DNA from 3 places in the Exiguobacterium sp. s157 genome. Region 1 is predicted to be linked to each of the others. Evidence: riboswitches for the same ligand, from Rfam matches in the RefSeq annotation. Region 1 holds a riboswitch; each other region holds the start of a gene.
The links. A riboswitch is a leader RNA that binds a small molecule or an ion and turns the genes downstream of it on or off. The one in region 1 is predicted to bind S-adenosylmethionine.

Region 1 (7,382 bases):
GATGGTTGCCCCCGCATCGACATACTCCATATTTGTGAAGCCGCTACCGACGCCCGCTTCTGTCTCGATGAGGACCTCGTGTCCAAGTTCAGTTAATACGGCTGCACCCATCGGCGTCAAGGCGACGCGGTTTTCGTTGTTTTTAATCTCTTTCAATACCCCGATTTTCATGTAAAGTTCCCCTTTCTCTACTGACACAATTTGTTCACACCTCTAGTATAGACCCATCCGAAAACGCTGTCTTTAGCATGGATTCTAAAAGTGATAACGCCCACTTTGTGAAAAAACACAAAGTAGGCGTTAATCGTCTTGGCGGTATTGACCGGCCTTAATGGCAAGATAAACGGCGGCCCGTTCAGGGAGCGAGACTTGGGTGATGTTCGTCAGTTCTTCAATCCGCCGAATCCGGTAGAGCACGGTATTCGGATGGATGTGAAGATGAGCGGCGACACGCTTGACGTTCCCATCAAAATAGAAATACCATTCGAGCGTCGTGACGAGTTCAGTATGATGCGTGACGTCATACGCCTGTAGGCGCTCGATGGTCGGATGCGTCTCGAGACGAAGCCCGATGCGTCGGGCCAAATCGGGAACGAGCTGATAAATTCCGATCTGTTCGAACGTGCGCGATGTCGCAAGCTCATACGGGAATTTTCGGCGAAGCGACGTGACGCGTCGTGCTTCTTCCATCGCCGCATAGAGCATGTCGCTCTCAAAAAAACGTCGACTGATGCCAAGGCGCGGCTCCGCTTCAATGAACTTGTCTCGGAGCTGCGTTTCAAAGCGGTCGGCCCACTGCAAGAGCGCCGTTTCTTCCTCGGCCAAGTCCGATTTCATATAATGCCAGACGAGTAACTGCTGGCCATCGATCGCGTGCAGGACGACTTCAATCGCTTGCTGGGTCGCCAATACATAAAACAGTCGTTCCGCCAGTTGCGGGGTGACCGGCTGGGCACATTCAATCACGGTGAGGCGGCTGGCGACGGCAATCGGTGCGAGCTCATTCAAGCGATCGCGGTGGGATGGCGATAAGACGGGAGTGGCCAGCACTTCTAAAAAGAAACGTTCCAATTCGGCGTCGATGCGCCGTTCGTGCATCGCGATGGTCATCAGCAATTTTTTGGCGATGTTCGCCCCTTCTTGTAGGACGGTGAGTTCTTGTTCTGAGAACGGCGTCGTTCGGGCCAGGCTCCAAATGTAACCGAGCACGTCACCTTGTTGCTTGATGACGACGGCCGCCCGCTCACTGAGACCAACGGCCATTCGGGCCGGGATAACGACCGGTTCGTCGCGGTCGATCACTTCTTGAAGGATGCCACTTTCCCATAAGTCTTCGATGACTGCTTCCGGGACACGGCGGCCGATAATCGTCGCGATTCGTGCCGGGTCCGTCGAGTCGGGGTGGGTGCTATAGGCCAGTAACTGATGGTGTCGATTCTCAATCGTGATGGGGGCCCGAATCGCTTGCCCGATTGCTTCGGCGAGCGTATCGAGCGACTCATAAGATTTCTGCAAAAAAGGCATGTCGATTCCTCCTCTCTTTCACTATACCGTCTCTGTTGTGAAAGTTCACAAAAAGATGGTGAGTTTTTAGAAGGGGGGAACGACATGCCTGCATCATTCACATTAAATTGGGAAAAACAGTCCGACCACGAGACCGAGTAAAGCCCCGACGATGACTTGGAACGGGGTATGACCGACCAGCTCATTTAAGATGGGCGTCTCGTGCTTGATTCCTTTGAAGTAGTCGTTCAACAAGCGGGCCTGGAATCCGACCGCCTGACGAACGCCGGTCGCATCGTACATGACGATCGTCGCGAAAATCAAGGCGAGTGCGAACATACTGGAATCGATTCCTTCGACTCGACCGATGACGGTCGCTAAGGCGACGACGGTCGAAGAGTGGGAACTTGGCATCCCACCCGAGGCAAACATGATTTCTAATTCAAAATCTCGTGTTTTAATGAGTTCGGTTACGAGCTTGGCTGCTTGTGCGATGAACCAAGCGAGCAAGGCGGCGAGTAAAGGTTCGTTAAAGAGCAATCGATTCACTTCCTGTCTGACAATGGTATCTACACTATACCCGATTCTGTCATCGGCTAGACGTAAAGTTTCTGTCAAAAAAGCACCTCGAGCGTAGGCTCGAAGTGCTTTCTGGTCGATTTTTGTTACCCGACGACGCCTTCAGTCTCCTGAAGTTTGTCCGCGATATTCTCGATGATATAGCGGTTACGTGGATGCTCCTGGCACTCTTTCGAGCATGAACGCATTTGTTTCGGTTCACACTCTTCACAACAGAAGTGTTGGGCATTACACACCGGGTTGGCACAATTAACGTAGCGGACCGTCTTCGTTCCGCAGTGCATGCACTCCGAAACCACGGACGGGTTGACCGTGTTGACCGGGACGTTGATGCGCTCGTCAAAGACGTAAAGCTCACCTTCCCAGTCTTCGCCTTTCGTGGCTTCGTCTTTGCCGTACATGGCGACGCCGCCTTTAAGGTGGAAAATGTTGTCGTGACCTTGGTCACGCATATATGCGGTAAATTTCTCGCAACGGACGCCTCCGGTACAGTACGTGAGTAACGTTTTCCCTTCGTAGAGGTCCTTGTTCTCTTCGAGCCAATCTGGCATGTAACGAGAAGCCTCTACATCGATTTTGATCGCGTTTTTAAAGTGACCAAGATCGTACTCGTAGTTGTTACGAACGTCGAGGATGACGACATCGTCGCGATTCATCATCTCTTTCCATTCTGCCGGTTCGAGGTATGCACCGTGCTGTTTAGGCACGTCGAACTCACCATCAAAGCGCCACGTCACAAGCTCTTTCTTATGACGGACAAAAATTTTCGAGAACGCATGCTCTTCGACCTCATCGATTTTGAACTCGATGTCGCTGAATAGCGGGTTCGCTTTCAAGTCGTTCATGTACTGCTCGGTCTGTTCCCAAGTTCCAGAGCACGTCCCGTTGATTCCTTCGGAAGAAATCAAGATGCGTCCTTTGATACCGAGGTCCTTGCAATACTTGAGGTGCTCTTGTGTGAGCGTTTCTGGGTCTTCGATATTGACGTACTTATAGTACAGTAAGACCCGCATTGGTTTTGTTTCCATGTGTGTTACTCCCCTGTGTTCAGTTTTTTGCAGGAAAACGAACGTTGGGTTGTGTCGTTCGACGAACGGACTTGCCTGCAACCACAAGTCCATATTATATGATAGATATCACAGCGGAATTTCGCAAATACTTTTTATTTTTTTACGGCGGTGGGCAGGGGGATGCGTCTTCCTGAGCGAAATCGGGTAAAAAGGGAATAACGAAAGTTGAAGGTGGAAACTGACATGCTGACATCACTCCAACAATATATTTTAAACTTGATTGAATGGCTACAAGGACTTCCGGGCGGACCTTGGGCAGGACTCGGGGCACCTTTCCTGGAAGCCATCTTTCCATTTCTCCCGCTCGTCCTCATCATCTCGGCGAACGCAGCAACGTACGGTTTTTGGCTCGGGACGTTATTGTCGTGGGTCGGAAGCTTGCTCGGGACGATTCTTGTGTTTGCAGCTGTTCGCTACGTCTTTCGAAAGCCGATGACGCGATGGCTCGAGAGGCATAAACAAGGCGTCTATTGGCTCGAACGCATCAATCATATGAGTCCGGTCTCGCTCGGATTTCTCTACTCGCTCCCGTTCATTCCGGTCAGTTTGATTACGTATTTACTCGCCCTCATCCAAATGCCGCTCCGGACGTTCATTATGGCGGCCGGGTTTGGGAAGTTGCTCGTCGTCTTGATTTTCTCTGTCATCGGTGACCAGTGGGAAGAGTTTATCCAAAGCCCGTTCCGATTATCGATGCTCGTCCTGTTGCTGTTCGTTCTGTGGGTAATCAGCCGCGGACTCGAAGAACTGCTCAAACGGCGTGCCTTCAGAAAACGTAACGAGCAGCTGAAACGTGAACTTGAAGCGAAACGACAAACGACCTTGTGAAGCGACAGCTTCACAAGGTCGTTTTCGTTAAGCGCGTTTTTTGAAACGCGGGAAGTTAAAGGCGATGGCCAATCCTCCGCAAATGAACAACAAGAACGGATAGAACATATACGGCACGAGCGCCGGTGATGCCGTGTTCGTCAGTTCGGCCGCAATGAGAAGCTGTGCCCCGTAAGGCAGCAGACCTTGGACCCCGCACGAGAAGATATCGAGTACACTCGCAGACTTTTTACGTTCGATGTCATAATCGTCGGCGATGTTCGCGGCGAGCGGACCAGCCACGAGAATCGAAATCGTGTTGTTCGCCGTCGCGACGTTTGTCGCACTGACGAGCCCGGCGATGCTCCACTCCGCGCCGGCCCGTCTTTTAATTCGGGACGTGAGCGCGTCACGCAAGTACGTGAGTCCGCCGTTGTGCGAGATGAGTCCGACGAGCCCACCCATGAGCAATGTCAGGAGTGAAATCTCGGCCATGCCCATCATGCCGTCCGCCATGGCGGTGACGTACGTGGTGACGGCTAGACTGCCATCCAATAGACCGATGATGCCGGTTAGGGCGATGCCGCCGAGCAAGACAAGGATGACGTTCATTCCCGTCAAAGCGAGCACGATAACCGCTAGATACGGAATCAACTTATACCATTCAAACGCCGCCGGCTCGATGGTCGATTCTCCGCTCGATAGGGCAGCGAGTAAAATCGTTGTGATGACGGCTGCCGGCAAGACGATCCAAAAGTTGGTCCGGAACTTGTCGCGCATGTTCGTCCGCTGGGTGCGGACGGCTGCAATCGTCGTGTCCGAAATGAACGACAAGTTATCCCCGAACATGGCACCCCCGACGACGGCGGCCGCCGCGATAGCGATATTGACGCCGCTCTCCTCATGGATGCCGAGAGCGATCGGCGCCAGTGCGGCGATCGTCCCGGTCGACGTACCCATCGCCATCGAGATGAAGGCTGCGATGACGAATAGGCCGCTCAATAGGAGCGAGGGCGGTAGTAACGTCAATGCCGCATTGACGGTCGCGTCAATCGCACCGATTGCTTCGGCGACGCTTGAAAACGCACCGGCGAGCAAGAAGATGAACACCATGATGAGGATGCTCGGGTTCCCGGCACCTTGGGCGACGCGTTCGACCGTCTGGGTGACGCTCCCTTTCGTCATCATCGCCGCGACGATCACGGCAATCAAGGCCGCGATCAAGACGGGGAATTTATAAAAGTCGTCATAATAGATGCCTGCCCCGATAAAGAAGACGAGGAAGACGAGTAAGGGCAAGAGCGCCCATTTGTTAGCTGTTGGTTGTTCCAATCGATTCACCTCATTCATAAAAATAAAAAGAGAGCCTTCTGAAAAAAGGCTCTCTCGACAAGAAACACTTTTTTCATCTTTCGAGCAGACCGCTCGCTGGATTTGGCACAGGTTACCCGCTGCCGAGACGTCATCGGGCCAGTCCCTCAGTCTCTCTTGATAAAAAAGTTGTGATATTTAGTTATAAGACACGTTCCCTAACGTACCTGTTTCAAATCTGCTTGTCAATAGCAAACCCCCACGCGATGAACGTGGGGGCGAGTCAGGTCGTTAAGAAATTATAATGGGCGACGCGGTTGCGACCGGCGTATTTCCCGCCGACGTAGAGCGCGCGGTCGGCGTTACGAATCGTATCGTCAAGACGTTTGTCGCCGAACGACTGAATCGTATCGACACCGATTGAAGCGGTGACGGGTATATCGATTCCGTCGACGTGGAACGGTTTGTTCTCGATTTGTTGGCGGATGCGCTCGGCGATCTCGACGGCGGCCTCAACATCACAACGGTTTAAGAGCAAGATGAACTCTTCACCGCCGTAACGGGCGGCAAAGTCTTCGGTGCGGAGCACTTGACGAATGCGGCGACCGAATTCTTGGAGCACACTGTCTCCGACTTGGTGACCGTGCGTGTCATTGATTTTTTTGAAGAAGTCGATATCGAGCATCGCGACGGAAATCGGATACATCGAGCCGTCCGAGATCTGTTGAATCCCGTATTCATAAAAAGCCCGCGCATTGGCAAGCAGCGTCAAGCTGTCCGTCCGGCTCTCAGTATAGAGGCGGTCGCGTTCATGACAACGACTGATCGTCCGATTGAACGACTTGAGCAGTTTGACAATCTCGCGTTGAATGATGGGCGGATAGCCATAGACGTGCTCGCCCGTCATCACAATCCACGTGCGGATTCCTTCGATTTCCTCGGAACGGACCGAGATGAAGCTATGATAGTCTTCATTAAATTCGTTCGACAGCGGGGCGTCCCATTCGAAGCGCATCTCGTACTCGACCGAGGCTTCGTTCGGATAGGTTGCATCGAGTAATTCAAAGACGACATGGCGATCGATCGGCTGGCGCGTCTTCAAATCAAAGTAAAGTGTGCGATCAAACAGTTTGAACTCGACGTACCCTTCATCGTACTCGTTGAGTCGCTCACATTGACTGAGGAACACTTCGATGGCTTGTGCCTCGCTTTGCGATAGCGATACGGCTTCTTTTGCTTCATCATATTGTTCAATCAACGATTTGAAGGCGTCTTGTCGACCTTTTTGAATGATGAGTCGCTTAATAAAGAACGTGAGTGCGGCGGCGATACTGCTGACGACGAGCAAGTTTGTCTCCCGGAAGAGCGAGGCCGCCAAAATGAAGACGAGACTGACGATATACGTGTAAAACGCGATGCTTAAAAAGTCGCGGACCGGGATGTCGACGCGGAACCACCAGCCGACTTGATACTTTTGGACGACCGTGTTCAAAATGATGGCAATAATCAAACCGGCAAGCGGGAGGAACGATTCTTGGGAATAGAATCCGAGACCGGTCACACCACCAAGTGCCAAGTAGACGCTGGCCGGGATGGCGATTTCCAAAAATGACGTGATGGCATTCCACGGATACGTAAAACGGAACCGTCGAAGCGCGACGCGCGGTTTCAAGTTGACGAACTGGAAGACGAGTAGTCCAATCTGATTGACGAACAGCGCTGTCTCAAAATCAAAGAATAGAAAAATAATTAAGACGATACTTTCTGAAAAGGTAAAGTAGACGCCTTTCCGTTCAATGGAGTCCATTTGAAAAATAATGACGAGCAACGCGATCAAGATGAACGGTAACGGCTCGATGGCCGGCATGTTCAATACGCCTGTAGCGAACAAGATGAGCGTCAAACCGAATAGCATACTCCAAATACTCCAACCAAGGACGGACATCTTGCGGAAATGGTTCATGGTTCCCTCCTATGTGGGAAAAATTCAATTATGTATGGTAGGAGATTCGGCACAATCACGCCTGAGTCCTGCCTATCCATCATAATGGCGGAATTCTAGCATTGAGTCTATATGAAATATCCTCTATAATGAAATTGCTTTTCAACCAC
Region 2 (7,382 bases), on a different contig from region 1:
TCAAAAAACCAAAAGGTGAAGGTGACATCAGTCCCCGCCAGGCATTGACGTCGGCCTTATCTTCGACGATCGGTGCCGCCAATATCATCGGGGTACCAGCCGCCATCATGTTCGGCGGTCCGGGCGCCATCTTCTGGATGTGGGTCATCGCCGTCGTCGGGATGGCCATCAAGTTCTCGGAGAGCGTCCTCGCCGTCCGTTACCGCGAGAAGAACGAGGCCGGTGAATTTGTCGGCGGTCCCGTCTACTATATGGCGAAAGGCTTGAAGCTGAAATGGCTCGCCTCATGGTTCGCCTTCGCTCTCATGATCGAACTCATCCCGAGTATCATGGTTCAAGGAAACGCCGTCAGTTCGGCCGTCAGAGAGACGTTCAACGGCAATACCCTTGTGACCGGGATTATCGTCGCCGGGCTCGTCGCCCTCGTCGTCTTCGGCGGTATGAAACGCATCGCGAAAGTGACGGAAGTCATCGTCCCGGCGATGGCACTCGTCTATGTCGGTGCCGGTTTCATTATCGTCTTGATGAATTTCTCACAAATCCCGGAAGTACTCGGGCTCATCTTCTCATACGCATTCCAACCGATGGCCGCGCTCGGTGGTTTCGCTGGTGCCGCCATCGCCGAGACGATTCGTTGGGGCTTCGCCCGTGGTCTTTATTCGAACGAGGCAGGACTCGGGACGGCACCGATTGCCCACGCCGCTGCGCAAACGGATCATCCGGTCCGGCAAGGCTTCTGGGCCGTGATCGGGATCGTCATCGATACGCTCATCATCTGTAGCGCGACGGCGTTCGTTGTCTTGTCGTCCGGTGTATGGACACGGGCCGATGCGATGAACGATCCAGCAGCCCTGACAACAATCGCGTTCCAACAGTACTTCGGGTACACGGGCAGCCTGCTTGTCACAATCTCGCTCATCTTCTTCGTCTTGTCGACGATTATCGTCATCATCTTCTACGGGTCGCGCCAAGCCGAGTACTTATTCGGTTTGAAGGCCGGCTTCCTGATGAAAGTCGTCTATATCGGCTCAATCGTCATCGGTGCAATCGGTGGAGCACAGATGATTTGGAACTTCCTTGATTTGATGCTCGCGATGATTCTTATCCCGAACATGATTGCCGTCTTGATGTTGAGCGGCGAAGTGAAGCGCTTGACGACCGAGTTCTTCACGTCCGAGAAATATTATAAGAAAGACGTCGCCGAGAAGAAGGCGTCGTAATGACAAACCCGGCTGCGATTGCAGCCGGGTCCTTTTTATGTTGATGATTCGATGTTGTCAATCGCTTGGCGAATCCGTCCGACCGAGGCATCGAACTGTCCTTGTTCCTCGTCCGTCAGTTCGATCTCGACGATTTGGCGGATACCAGTCCGGTCAATCAAGGCCGGTACGCCGATATGGAGACCTGAGGCACCGTATTCGCCATCGAGATGGGCACCGATTGTCACGACGGAGTTCTCATTCCGGACGATGGCGCGGACGATTCGGAGGAGCCCGAGCCCGATCGCGTAGTACGCCGCGCTCTTATATTCGATGATTTGATTCGCCGCATCGCGGACTCCTTGATAGATGGCGTCCAAATCTTCTTGGCGATACGATTCATTCTCCTCAAGTAGCTGCTTCATCGACTTCCCGTAAACGCGGGCGTTGTCCCAGGCGACGAAGCCCCCAGCACCATGCTCGCCCATATAATAGACGTGGCAGTTCCGTGACGACAAGTCGAAGTACTCGCCTACCTTATAACGGAGACGTGCCGTATCAAGGACTGTTCCTGAACCGATAACGCGATGTTTCGGCAAGCCGGACGCCTTCCAGACGACGTGTGCCATGACATTAACCGGGTTCGTCGCGACGACGATGATACCGTCGAATCCGCTCGCCATAATTTGTTCCGTGACATGTTGCATGACCTTCGCATTTTGTTCGGCGAGGTCCATCTGGGTCTGACCGAGCTTTTGAGCGGCACCGGCCGTGATGATGACGATATCGGCGTCGCGGCAGTCCGAGTAGTCACCTGCCCAAATTCGGACCGGACTCGGGGCGAATGATATCCCGTGATTGAGGTCCATCGCCTCCCCTTCGGCCTTGGCGTGGTTCGAGTCGATCAAGACGAGCTCTTCACAGAGCGCGGCCATCGAAAGTTGATAGGCGAAACTGACGCCGACCCAGCCGGCGCCGACGACGGCGATGCGGGTGATGTCTTCTGGGTCAATCGTGTTCAAGTGATCCATATGCTTCATCCCTTTCTAAACGTGTTCTCTTACTTAGCATACCCGACTCGCCTTCGTTTTACGACAAAAACTAAACAATCAGTATATACAAAGTAAATACAGGATTACGCTATACGTCACGTTTCGGTTCAAATATTCCCGTATCTCGAACATAGCCAAAAATTTGAATCGTTTTATTGTCCTGTATAAACGGGATTCGTTCTTTCGTTAAAATAAATATTATTTCATCGGTCATGTCACATACGTCCGGTTCGACGATTGCTCCCTTGTAGACTAACACCTTTGGTCGCAATCGAATCCATTCGATTGATTGTAGAGAAGACTCTATCCAAATGTCTTCCCACTCTCCCCATAACAATTCGTACTCAGACAACGACTCACTTGGAAATAACGTATCTTCTCCTAAGTATTTGATTTGATACGGGAGCGCATAACACAATGCTTCTGATAGAGCTCGATTTCATGCAGTTCTTTTCGTCGGTCCACCCAATTCACCTCTACCGTATTTGTTCTAATTTTACAATCGCTCGTAATACTTCATCCCGATTCTGCTTTTTCTTCATCCACTTAGGCAAGCGACTCTCAATACTGCGATTCGCCCTGTCGCTTGTCCGTATCATCGCCTCGATATAACGCTTCATGTAGCCGAGGTGCTCTTGGTTGTAAGCCCATAGTACATGACCACAACAACCTGTTTGTAGATAGAGCGGCAATCCGAAATGAACATCGATAGCTCCACCGATATATTTTGTACCGTTTTGCTTCATTTGCAGATGACCGCAATGGAAACAGCTCAGGCGTACCTCATTAATCTTCTCCAAAACGTCCGCTCGGCCCCCACATTGTGGACAAATCACAAACATTTGAGACATGAACGTCTCCAGTTCTCGACTCTCTAATAAAAATCGATTGGTCACGACATCGCCCCCTCGTTTCATTATACAAAAAACCAGCGAAGTCGAGCTTCGCTGGTTGTCGAGATGGCATTACTTGTTGGTTTTTTGGAGCACTTTCAACCCTGTACCCATGTCAGACGCGAGCACATAGTTTTGATCGACGTACACGCCCCAGATATTCGCATCGGCCGGCACGTATTTTCCGATTTGTACCGGGTGACTTGGATTCGAAATATCAACAGTTCGAACCCCGCCCGCATAGTGAGACAAGTACAACGTGTTCCCATGTACTTTTGGATCGTGTACCGTTTTACCGAACGTCACTTGTTCAGCCGGATTCTCAGAGATGTCTTCTGTCAAATCCGTCTTGAATTCGCTCAATAGTTTTGGATTCGTTTTGTTTTTAATGTCGAAGATCCGTGTGTATCCGTAAGCTTGTTCGTAGCCTGATTTAACCGGTGCATACACTTCTCTTGTTTCAACGAGTACCGTGCCGCCTTTTGCAAGTGCCGCCGAGTGCGCCGAGCCTTGTTGATCCGATGCGAACGCTGTGCGTCCTTCGTATGTCACGTTATCTGGGTCTGAAATATCCAAGATGATCGTTCCAAGATCCCAGAACGAGAGAAACGCTGTTTTCCCGTTCTCATCCGCATAGGCGCTATGATTGAAGACCGGTCTCTTCTTGCCATCTGGTGCGTTCCAGTTGTATCCGTCAAAGCTTTCATCGACTTCTGCTAATGAGCGTGGATCGAACTCATATAGCTTCTTCGGTTCCGCCGGGTTGGTGACATCGACGAGTTGGAAGTCCTTCTCTTTACCGTGTGAATAGTAGTCCGCGTAAGGGTTCGAGGCAAGGACCAATACCCGGTCCCCTTGTGTCGTCAAGTAAAGCTCATGTGTGCCTCTCGTTTTCTTCGTCACTTCATAGAAACCCAACTTCTTCGGCTCATACGGGTTCGTCACATCATAAATCAGGAATCCACCTTTAGAATTCGGATTTTTAGAGTCGAGTTGTTGTGCCGATACAACCGCCAAATCTCCTTTGAACGATTTTGTGTTCACCGTCTTCACGATTACTTTTTCCTGCCAAGTCCCAGGAATGTCTTGGTCGGCGAATACAGCGACTTCTTTCGGGTTGGATGGATCTTTCAAGTCAAACACGCGAACCCCGCCGTTTCCTCCACCGGCAGTATGTGTTCCTGTGTATGCGAACCCTTTATGGGCGTACACGTCGGCCGTACTATTTTTTACGCCTTCTCGGATTTCCTTTAATGATACTGCTGCCGTCTCATGTAGATACTTGACGTTCTTGCTTCCTTCCGTCACGGGAACCGAACTGATTTCATCCGAATTGCGCTCCCCTTTCTCAATGATGATGTCCCCAAGCTCGTCATGCGCATATGTAACCGGTAAAGCTGACGAGACCGTTAACCCTGTGACGAGCGCTGCACTTAATAAGAATTTTCCTTTCAAAATAAATTCCCCCTTATATTTTTTTGATAGAAACTCTGTTAGAGGCAGAATACAAAAAAATCCTTCTGAACTCATAAACGAGACAGAAGGATTCCTAAAAATTCCGATTTCCTCTCATCTCTCAGCGTTCGCTGTTAGATTTAGCACCGTTTCCGTACTGGCGATTCAGTACGGATGGTTGCCGGGCTTCATAGGGCTAATTCCCTCCACCTGCTCTTAATAAGAGTATTCATATCAAATTACTTTGTATTATGACGACGTTTCCATGGAATGTCAATATATTTTTCTGCATAATCTTTACAGGTGAAGTTTTCATTCACTCTCGCTCCCGATAATAGTGAACCGGCCGAATCTCGAGCCTCCACCCTAACGCTTCCGCTTCGGGCACTTGGGTCGTCGGATGGATGGAAGCGATTCTGACCGCGTCCTCCATATCCACCGCTTCAATCACGAACGCACTTCCCATGACTTCCTTCGATGCCGTAACAGGCCCATCCGTAATCGAAATCTCCTGTGACTCCCGCTTGAGTTGCTTCATGCTCGCTTCAAGCCTCATGTCCAACAACACTTGTTCACTTGCATATAGCTCCTGTAAGTATGGTTCACACGTCGCCATGATTTGATCGATTTCTAGGTCGGTCTTTTCGTTCATTTTGTCAGCGTTGAAATATCCCGTTACCAAGAACATCATGTGATCTTCTCCTCTCGAATCTACAGTCATGCATCATCTTATCCCATTCCCTATTCCCTGTTTACAGGCATTGCCTACACAAAAAGACGGTCGACATGAAATCATGTCAACCGTCTTTCCTCATCTATTCAGGATTATCCAATCGATCCTTCCATCTCAAACTTGATGAGACGGTTCATTTCGACGGCATATTCCATTGGCAATTCTTTCGTGAACGGCTCGATGAAGCCCATGACGATCATCTCCGTCGCTTCTTCTTCCGAGATTCCACGGCTCATGAGGTAGAAGAGTTGCTCTTCTGACACTTTAGAGACTTTCGCTTCGTGCTCGAGTGAGACTTGGTCGTTCAAGATCTCGTTGTACGGGATCGTGTCCGACGTCGACTCGTTATCCATGATGAGTGTGTCACATTCGATGTTCGAACGTGCACCTTTCGCTTTACGACCGAAGTGGACGATTCCGCGATACGAGACTTTTCCGCCTTGTTTCGAAATCGACTTCGAGACGATTGACGACGACGTGTTCGGTGCGAGGTGAATCATTTTCGCGCCCGCGTCTTGGTGCTGCCCTTTACCGCCGAGAGCGATTGAGAGCGTCATACCGCGTGAGCCTTCACCTTTCAAGATGACGGCCGGGTATTTCATCGTGAGTTTCGAACCGATGTTGCCATCGATCCATTCCATCGATCCACCCGCTTCACAGACAGCACGCTTCGTGACCAAGTTGTAGACGTTGTTCGCCCAGTTCTGGATCGTCGTATAGCGGCAATATGCGTCTTTGTTGACGAAAATCTCAACGACCGCTGAGTGGAGTGAGTTCGTCGTGTAGACCGGTGCTGTACATCCTTCGACGTAATGGACAGAAGCGCCCTCGTCGACGATGATGAGCGTCCGCTCGAACTGACCCATGTTCTCCGAGTTGATGCGGAAGTAAGCTTGGAGCGGTTGCTCGAGCTTCACGCCTTTTGGTACGTAGATGAACGAGCCACCTGACCAAACAGCCGAGTTGAGCGCCGAGAACTTGTTGTCCGTCGGCGGAATCAATTTTCCGAAGTACTCACGGAAGAGGTCTTCGTTTTCTTTGAGCGCCGTGTCTGTATCTTTGAAGATGACACCTTTCGCTTCAAAGTCTTCTTGCATGCTGTGATAGACAACCTCAGACTCATACTGAGCCGAGACGCCTGCCAAGTATTTTTGCTCCGCTTCCGGGATTCCGAGCTTGTCAAACGTACGTTTGATTTCTTCAGGAACCTCGTCCCACGAGTGCTCTGTCTTTTCAGACGGTTTGACATAATACGTGATCTCATCGAAATCGAGTGCCGTGAGATCCCCGCCCCATGTCGGCATCGGCATTTTGCGGAACTGTTCGAGTGATTTCAAGCGGAACTCGAGCATCCATGCCGGTTCTTCTTTCATGCGCGAGATCGTCTCTACGATTTCATTCGTCAAGCCGCGGCCTGAACGGAAAATCGAGATGTCTCGGTCATGGAAGCCATATTTATAATCGCCAATGTCAGGCATGTTTTTCGCCATATCGGTCTCCTCCTTCTACTTACGCTTCCTCGTCGACTCCCTTTTCAAGCGCTTTCCACGCGAGTGTGGCGCACTTGATGCGAGCCGGAAACTTTGAGACGCCAGACAACGCTTCGATGTCGCCTAGGTCGAACGTGTCTGTATCATAGTCTTTCCCTTGGACCATCTCCGAGAAGATGGTGGCCAATTGGAGTGCCTCGTCAACAGACTTGCCCTTCACGATTTGAGTCATCATCGATGCCGACGCGAGACTGATTGAACAGCCTTCACCTTCGAACTTGGCATCTTTCACGATTCCGTCCTCGACTTGGAGTTGGAGTCGGAGTGAATCCCCGCATGTCGGGTTGTTCAAGTCGACCGTCACGCCATCTTCGATGACGCCACGGTTTCTTGGGTTTTTATAATGATCCATGATGACCTGTCGGTACAACATGTCGAGATTGTTAAAACTCATAATTGAAATACTCCTTCGTTTGACGTAGCCCTTCGATGAAGCGGTCAACTTCTTCTTTCGTATTATACAAGTAGAAGCTCGCTCGGGCTGTCGATGATTGCTTCAG
Region 3 (7,382 bases), on a different contig from region 1:
TTTGGCGGTTGGATTGAGCGCCTTCAACAGCCCGGCCATCTCACCGAGTTCTGTCTCGGTCACGCGGTCCGCCTTGTTCAAGACGATGATGTCCGCGAACTCGATTTGGTCGACAAGCAGGTCGACGACTTCGCGGACGTCCGTCTCATCGATGGCCTGCTTCCGTTCATGAAGCGACTCGCCCGAGTTGAAATCTTTCAAGAACCGATACGCATCGACGACCGTCACCATCGCATCGATATAGACACGGCTCGTCAAGTCGATGCCAAGGGCGTCATCGGCGTATGTAAACGTTTGAGCGACCGGAATCGGTTCTGAGATGCCAGATGACTCGATGATAATCCCGTCGAGCTCACGGTCGTTCGTGATCTCCTGTACCGCTTCGAGCAGGTCCTCACGGAGCGTGCAACAGATGCAGCCGTTCGATAGCTCGACCAATTTTTCGTCCGTCCGCGAGAAACCGTTCTGCTCGATCAATCGTTCGTCGATGTTCAACTCGCTCATGTCGTTGACGATGACCGCATATTTCTTGCCGGACCGATTGTTCAACAGATGATTCATCAATGTCGTCTTGCCGCTCCCTAAATAACCGGACAGCACCGTGATTGGAATTCGTTTCATGTATCTTCACTCATAAATCGTAATCATTACTCTTTAGATAATGACGGGTCACCTTTGTCTTGTCAAGAAAAAACACGCCCGTTCCCGGACGTGTTCCTTTCCCTATTCTTCCAACGCCTTGCGTTCCGCCTCGGAGCGGGGATACGTGTTCGCTTGCCACTCGGCCCGATAAATCGAATCGAGCTGCGTCAGACCGACCTCATCCTCATCCTTATCGGCATCGACACTCGGGGCCTCATCCCAGCGCGGATTCAAATACGTGTGGTCGTCTTCCTGGTTCGAATCCAATAGTTTTTGAATCCCGACCCGGGCCACTGCCGCGAGTGCCAAACCGATGCCTGCACGAACGAGCAATCGCTTCACCATCTCTTTACCTCCTTATCGTCCAAACCGATAGAGCGGCATCCCTTTCACGTCTGTATCGATTTTAAAGACCGACCCCGCGTCCGGATGGGCTTTGAGTGCCTCGTCATCCATTCCTTCACGAGCCGTCGTGATGGCGAGTTGGTTCAAGTCGTCACCGACGAAACAGCACGATGTGACGTTCGGGGCCGGCACGAGCACCTCGAGCACTTTTTCACCCGTCTCCGGGTTCCAGCGCGAGACGCGGCCGCCGGCGAAGTGTGCAATCCATAAGAACCCTTCCTCATCGGACGTCATGCCGTCCGGGAATCCTTCCTCGACGGTGAAATCGATGATGGCCTCCCCTTCGCCGAGCGTACCCGTCTTCAAGTCAAAGGCGTATTTACGGACCGTCTCGGTCGGTGTATCGATATGATAGAACGTCGAATGGTCGGGTGACCATGTCAGTCCGTTCGATAATGTCAACTCGCTCAACATGACCTCGGTCGTGCCGTCGCGATTCAGGCGGTATAGCGTCGCTTGTTCCGCCTCGTCTTCAAGATGGAGCGTGCCGGCGAAGATGCGTCCGTACGGGTCGGCTTTACCGTCATTGAAGCGGAGCTTTCCTTCCGGGTCGTCGAGTTCGACGATTTTATCGAGCTCTTTTGACGTCTCGTCCCACTCATAAATCCCGTCTTTCAAGCCGACGACGACGCCGTCCGTCACTTTCGGGACCGCGAACCCGATCTGTTGTCCCATATCGAACGACGACAATTCATCTTCCTTCTCATCGTACCACCAAAGTGTATGTCCCTCGATATCGACCCAATAGAAGCGTTTCAGTTCCGCATCCCAACACGGGCCTTCCCCAAGCGTATTTCGAACTCGAATCCATAACGCAGCGTTTACTGTCTCCATTGAATTGCCTCCACTCTCTACATTGATTTCAAGTGACTATTCCCTGAGGGGGCAATCTCTATTCAACATTTCCCAAAATAGCAACCGCTCGGAAGAAAAATATTGAACCGGGCCGGCATCCTTCTAGGGCAGAAGACAAAAAAACTCCTTGAATCATGAGATTCAAGGAGTCCCTGTCATTTTGCGCCTTCGACATTCATATGCTTGCTGCGCAACTGGCCACAGGCCGCATCGATATCAGTCCCGTGCTCGAGACGGACACCGGTATTGATGCCCCGCTTCTTCAAGACGTCATAAAACGCCATGATGTCCTCAGACGTGCTCCGCTCATACTGAATATGCTCGTTGACCGGATTGTACGGAATCAAGTTGACGTATGACTTGTCTTTAATATCGTCAATCAAGTCGGCGAGTTCCTCGGCGTGCTCCGGCAAATCGTTCACTTTCGATAAGAGAATATATTCGAACGTGATGCGTTTGTTCGTCTTCTCGACGTAATAACGGATGGCCGGCATGAGCTTGTCGAGCGGGAACGCCCGGTTGATTTTCATGATTTGCGTCCGCAACGCATCGTTCGGGGCGTGGAGTGACAGCGCCAAATTGATGCGAAGATCGAGGTCCGCGAATTTGTAAATCTTGTCGGCGAGACCGCTCGTCGACACGTTGATTTTACGCGGTGCGATGGCGAGTCCGCGTTCGTCTTTGACGACACGGAGGAAATCGACCAAGTTATCGAAGTTATCGAACGGTTCCCCGATTCCCATGACGACGATATGACTGACGCGGGCACCTTCCCCGACCTCGTCCAAATAATGTTGCACGGTCATGATCTGTTCGACGACTTCGCCGGCCGTCAAATCGCGCGTCTTCTTCAAGAGACCGCTCGCACAGAAGCTACAGCCGATGTTGCAGCCGACTTGCGTCGTCACACAGACCGAACGTCCGTATTTGTGACGCATGAGCACCGTCTCGATATAGTGTCCGTCATGCAGTTTAAGTAAAAATTTGACCGTCCCGTCGCCCGCTTCTTGTTTGACGAACAGGTCTTGCGTCGAGATGACGTATTCGGCGGCGAGCGCCTCACGTACCTCGGCCCGTACCGAGATGTCCTCGATGTGCTTGACTCGGTCGATATAGAGCGAGTCCCAGATTTGTCTAGCGTGGAAGGCGCTGTATCCCCAAGAGACGCACGCTTCCGTCAGCTGATCGAATGTCAGCCCGTATATAGATGGTTTCATTGCTATCTGTCCTTTCTTCAATCCGCATACGTACCATTGTAGCGGACGTGGACGACCGGTGCAACGTTCTTATAACGGTGGGACGGGACGTGTCACGTGACGCTCGAACGCATAGGCGAGACGAATCAAGTCGCGTTCGGCATAGCTCGTCCCGGTGAATGATAGACCGAACGGGGCCCCGCTCGCCTTCAAGCGATACGGGATCGTGACGGTCGGATGGCCGGCTTTCGCCGCCATGTCATAATTGTGGTCATGCGGCAAGACGAGCGCATGAAGTTCCTGCTCGGCCAACAATCGGTCGATGCCGTCCGTCTTGGCGTGATAGACGTCGTCGAGGCGGCGCATCAAATAGGCGTCCTCAATCAAGCGACCCGATTGTTCGTTCGCTTTCTCGAACGTCTTCTGTCCGTGCGGAATCGTCTCCGGATGACTGTTGTTCCAGTTAATCAAATCCGACAACGTCTCATACGGGAGCTTCGTCGAGGCGAGATACGCCTCGATTCCGAGCTTGAACTCATGATACAGGATATCCCCTTGGTCGAGCCCTGCTTTCGACGGCAGTTCGACGGTGACGACCTCGATGCCGCTCTGTTTCAGCAATGCGATTGCTTCGTCGTAGAGCACCTGCTCTTCTTCCGACAAATCGGTCTTGACGACGCCGACACGCATCCCGACTGCTTGCCGCTCATCGAGACAAGTCCGGTAAGGCGGACCGGCCGGAAGATGCGCCGTCGCTGGGTCAGCGGGATCTTCCCCGACCATCGCCTCAAGGGCGAGCACCGCATCCCGGAGTGTCCGTGCCATCGGGCCGGCCGTGTCTTGCGACCGGGAGATCGGGATGATGCCGCTGCGGCTAATCAACCCGACGGTCGGTTTGATACCAACGATTCCGTTATGGACGCTCGGGTGGATAATCGAGCCGCTCGTCTCGCTGCCGACGGCGAGCAACGTCAAGTTGGCCGCGACCGCTGACGCCGAACCTGAACTCGACCCTCCGACATCGAGCTTGTCCCCATATGGATTGAGCGTCTGGCCACCGACCCCACTCCAGCCGTTTGGCATGCCCTCGGTCAAAAAGTTGGCCCATTCGGACAAGTTCGCTTTCCCGAGGATGATGGCCCCGCTCGCGCGCAGGCTTTGGACGAGATGGGCGTCCCGGCCGGCGAAGTGATGCGCGAGGGCGACGGCCCCGGCCGTCGTCTTCATCAATCCGGCCGTCTCGACATTGTCTTTAATCAACACCGGGATGCCGAGCAACGGCAAGCGGTCACCTCGTCGAAACGCCCGGTCGGCCGCCTCGGCCTCGAACAAGGCGTCCGGGTTCACTTGAATGACCGCTCTCAGCTTATCGTTCAACTGGGCGATTCGAGTCAAATAATAGGCCGTCACGTCACGCGCCGTGAACGTTCCTTCTTTATATCCGCGATGGGCGGTCTCGATATCGAGTTCGAAACATGTGTTTGGTTCAGTCATATAGATTCCTCCTTTGGTCACTCGATGGTATTCGCTATCGCCACATGATTTCCTGTTTTCGTTCGCCAACGAATATGTAACTTGGTACACTGAAAGAAAAGGGAGGTTACTATGAACCGTTCGTACGTTCTCGTCTTATTGTCCGTCTTTGCCTTGTTCTTCTTACAGCTATATGCCGGGGACGCTCCGTATACGCTACCGCTCTCCATCGTCCTCGTCATCTTGATTCTCGGCGCCACCTTGGTCCAACTTCGACGCAAACCAAACCGTTGACGCCGCTTCAAATCTGATGGTATGATGCTCTCACCAACTACATATCGATATCTCGAGTGAACGAGAGACCTGGCTCTATGACTTCACAGCAACCTGCTTCGGCAAGGTGCTACTTCCAGCAAGGCAGTTTGCCTTGGCCGATATGACAGAGCGCTCATGTCGATGACATGGGCGCTTTTTTTTGGAAATGAACATGAGGGGGACTTATTAATGGAAAAAGCAACATTCGCAGGCGGCTGTTTTTGGTGCATGGTGACGCCGTTCGAGGAACAACCTGGCATCGAGTCAATCGTATCCGGTTATACGGGAGGTCACGTCAATGACCCGACGTATGAACAAGTGAAGACAGGGACGACGGGACACTATGAGGTCGTCGAGATCACGTTCGACCCGACGCTGTTCGCTTATGAACGACTGCTCGAACTATATTGGATTCAGACCGACCCGACCGATGACGGCGGCCAGTTCCAAGACCGCGGCAGCCAATATGCGCCGGCCATCTTCTATCATACGGAAGACCAACGCGTGAAAGCAGAACAGAGTCGCGACGCGCTCGCGGCGAGCGGACGCTTCAAACAGCCGATTGTCACGAAGATTCTACCGGCCGACACGTTCTATCCGGCCGAGGAATATCATCAAGACTTCCATAAAAAAAATCCGGCCCACTATAAAGAGGACCGGAAGAAATCTGGGCGCGACGCATTCATCGAGCAAGCCTGGTAAACAAAAGACGGGTCGTCTGACCCGTCTTTTTAGCTCTTGGCAATCCCGAGCATGAATCCGGCCACGACGATGAGCCCGATTCCCATAAAGACGAAGACCCGTTCTTTCGTCGTCTTCTCTTCTTTCAATAGATAAATCCCGCCGAGCGTCGCCACGACGACGTTCAATTGGGACAAGGCGAATGACGTCGCGATGCCGACCTCACCGCTTGACACGAACAGCCCGAAGTTCCCGATCCCCCAAGCGAGACCGGCCAAAATGTTTTTGAACGTCTTCGGGTCGAACTTCTTCACATCTTTCTCACGCAGGCTGAACAAGAGCGCCGCGACGAACATCCCGACCGACTGCGGCAAGATGGCCGTGATGCCGTCGACCTCGAAATAGTTCGTCAAGACGGCATACGTCACATAACCGATACTCGACACGAGCAGGACGAGCAAACCTTTCTTCAAGGCGCCGCTGCTATCGCCATCTTTTTGTTGTTGGTATGACGTCAGTGCCGCCCCGATGATAATCAACACGAGCGCAGAAAAGCCGAGCCACAACTCGGTCGTCGTCTTCCAATCGCCGAGCACGATGACCCCGAACAACGACGTCCCGACGAGTTGCATCCCGGTGCTGATCGGCATCGCTTTCGATACACTTAAAATTTGGAACGACTGGAACTGTAAATATTGCCCGAGTGCCCAGAACACACCAGATATGAAGCCGGTCACGATTGCGAGCGTCGTGAACTCCGGATTGAAGACGAGTGCGATGATGACCGCCATCACCATCGCCCCAATCGTCGTCCCGATTAACTGTTGAATCGGCTTGCCGCCGACTTTCGAGACGATGAGTGGGATACTCCCCCACATCAAGGCAGGTAAGAGTGCGAGTAAAATCATTTCCATAGATAACACCTGCTTTCGTAGAATAACATTACCCATAATTTTCCCACGTTTACGCCCGATTAAACTTTGTTCAAAAAAATTTAAAAATACCCATTGCCAAATGTTTTACTAGGATGATATAATAATTTTCGAACGGGGCATTAGCTCAGCTGGGAGAGCGCCACGCTGGCAGCGTGGAGGTCAGCGGTTCGAGCCCGCTATGCTCCATTATGGAAGTCACCACTCATTTGAGGGGTGACTTTTTTGCGTCTCCGCCCGGTTTAAGTCACCTGGTAGCGGGTAATGATTGTAAGACATCATTATTCTAAGGGGGACTTACTATGGATCGTGCCTCTGTCGAAGAGACCATTTTAGCCGTCATCGACTGTATGCGGGCAAGCAATCACTGTTTCTCAAAATGTTTACAAGAAGAGGATTTATTGATGGTCGCCGAGTGTATCCGGCTGACGAAAGAATGTTCGGAAGTGTGTGCGCTCGCCTTGAACGCGCTCGAGACCGATTCGGCTTTCACCAAACCGATTGCTGCACTCTGCGCCCAGGTGTGCGACACGTGCGCCGTCGAATGTGGCCGCCATTTGCATGACCATTGCCAACGTTGTTCCGAAGCGTGTCTCCGCTGTGCCGAGGCGTGTCGCAACCTCGTGGCCGCATAATCGCTTTTTAGTCTAACGATATGTTAGACTTTTTTTATACTTGTTTTATGAGAAAGGGACCGATTATGTCACATTCAATTCTTGCCATCGACGTCGAGACGGCCAACCGCGATAGTCGCAGCATCTGCTCTGTCGGCTGGAGCCTACTCGTCGACGGTGAAATCATCGAGACGAACCAACTACTCGTCAATCCAGAAGAAGACTTTGACGCAGGCAATATCCGCGTCCACGGCATCCGGCCGAGCGAC

Region 2: linked by a shared signal. The riboswitch ahead of KNP67_RS12610 (LVIVD repeat-containing protein) and the one ahead of KNP67_RS07390 (Na+/H+ antiporter NhaC family protein) in region 1 are both predicted to bind S-adenosylmethionine.
Region 3: linked by a shared signal. The riboswitch ahead of msrA (peptide-methionine (S)-S-oxide reductase MsrA) and the one ahead of KNP67_RS07390 (Na+/H+ antiporter NhaC family protein) in region 1 are both predicted to bind S-adenosylmethionine.

Annotation. Positions count from the first base shown of each region.
Region 1 covers NZ_JACSLQ010000003.1:42,741-50,122, reverse strand. The annotation lists gene ald (alanine dehydrogenase) at 1-171, opposite strand, end outside; gene KNP67_RS07410 (PucR family transcriptional regulator) at 301-1,524, opposite strand; gene KNP67_RS07405 (divergent PAP2 family protein) at 1,627-2,052, opposite strand; gene trhO (oxygen-dependent tRNA uridine(34) hydroxylase TrhO) at 2,169-3,110, opposite strand; gene KNP67_RS07395 (TVP38/TMEM64 family protein) at 3,336-3,980, shown strand; gene KNP67_RS07390 (Na+/H+ antiporter NhaC family protein) at 4,008-5,309, opposite strand; SAM riboswitch class I at 5,362-5,457, opposite strand; gene KNP67_RS07385 (GGDEF domain-containing protein) at 5,554-7,233, opposite strand.
Region 2 covers NZ_JACSLQ010000007.1:26,201-33,582, forward strand. The annotation lists gene KNP67_RS12595 (alanine/glycine:cation symporter family protein) at 1-1,220, shown strand, start outside; gene KNP67_RS12600 (L-lactate dehydrogenase) at 1,256-2,230, opposite strand; gene KNP67_RS15585 (DUF6678 family protein) at 2,340-2,669, opposite strand; gene KNP67_RS12605 (hypothetical protein) at 2,728-3,147, opposite strand; gene KNP67_RS12610 (LVIVD repeat-containing protein) at 3,217-4,599, opposite strand; SAM riboswitch class I at 4,711-4,825, opposite strand; gene KNP67_RS12615 (YciI family protein) at 4,916-5,290, opposite strand; gene sufB (Fe-S cluster assembly protein SufB) at 5,425-6,822, opposite strand; gene sufU (Fe-S cluster assembly sulfur transfer protein SufU) at 6,842-7,276, opposite strand; gene KNP67_RS12630 (cysteine desulfurase) at 7,266-7,382, opposite strand, start outside.
Region 3 covers NZ_JACSLQ010000005.1:121,797-129,178, reverse strand. The annotation lists gene KNP67_RS10835 (GTP-binding protein) at 1-621, opposite strand, end outside; gene KNP67_RS10830 (hypothetical protein) at 724-987, opposite strand; gene KNP67_RS10825 (SMP-30/gluconolactonase/LRE family protein) at 1,000-1,881, opposite strand; gene rlmN (dual-specificity RNA methyltransferase RlmN) at 2,058-3,119, opposite strand; gene KNP67_RS10815 (amidase family protein) at 3,189-4,592, opposite strand; gene KNP67_RS10810 (hypothetical protein) at 4,704-4,865, shown strand; SAM riboswitch class I at 4,910-5,011, shown strand; gene msrA (peptide-methionine (S)-S-oxide reductase MsrA) at 5,076-5,588, shown strand; gene KNP67_RS10800 (GRP family sugar transporter) at 5,618-6,481, opposite strand; tRNA gene KNP67_RS10795 (tRNA-Ala) at 6,616-6,688, shown strand; gene KNP67_RS10790 (four-helix bundle copper-binding protein) at 6,802-7,134, shown strand; gene KNP67_RS10785 (3'-5' exonuclease) at 7,200-7,382, shown strand, end outside.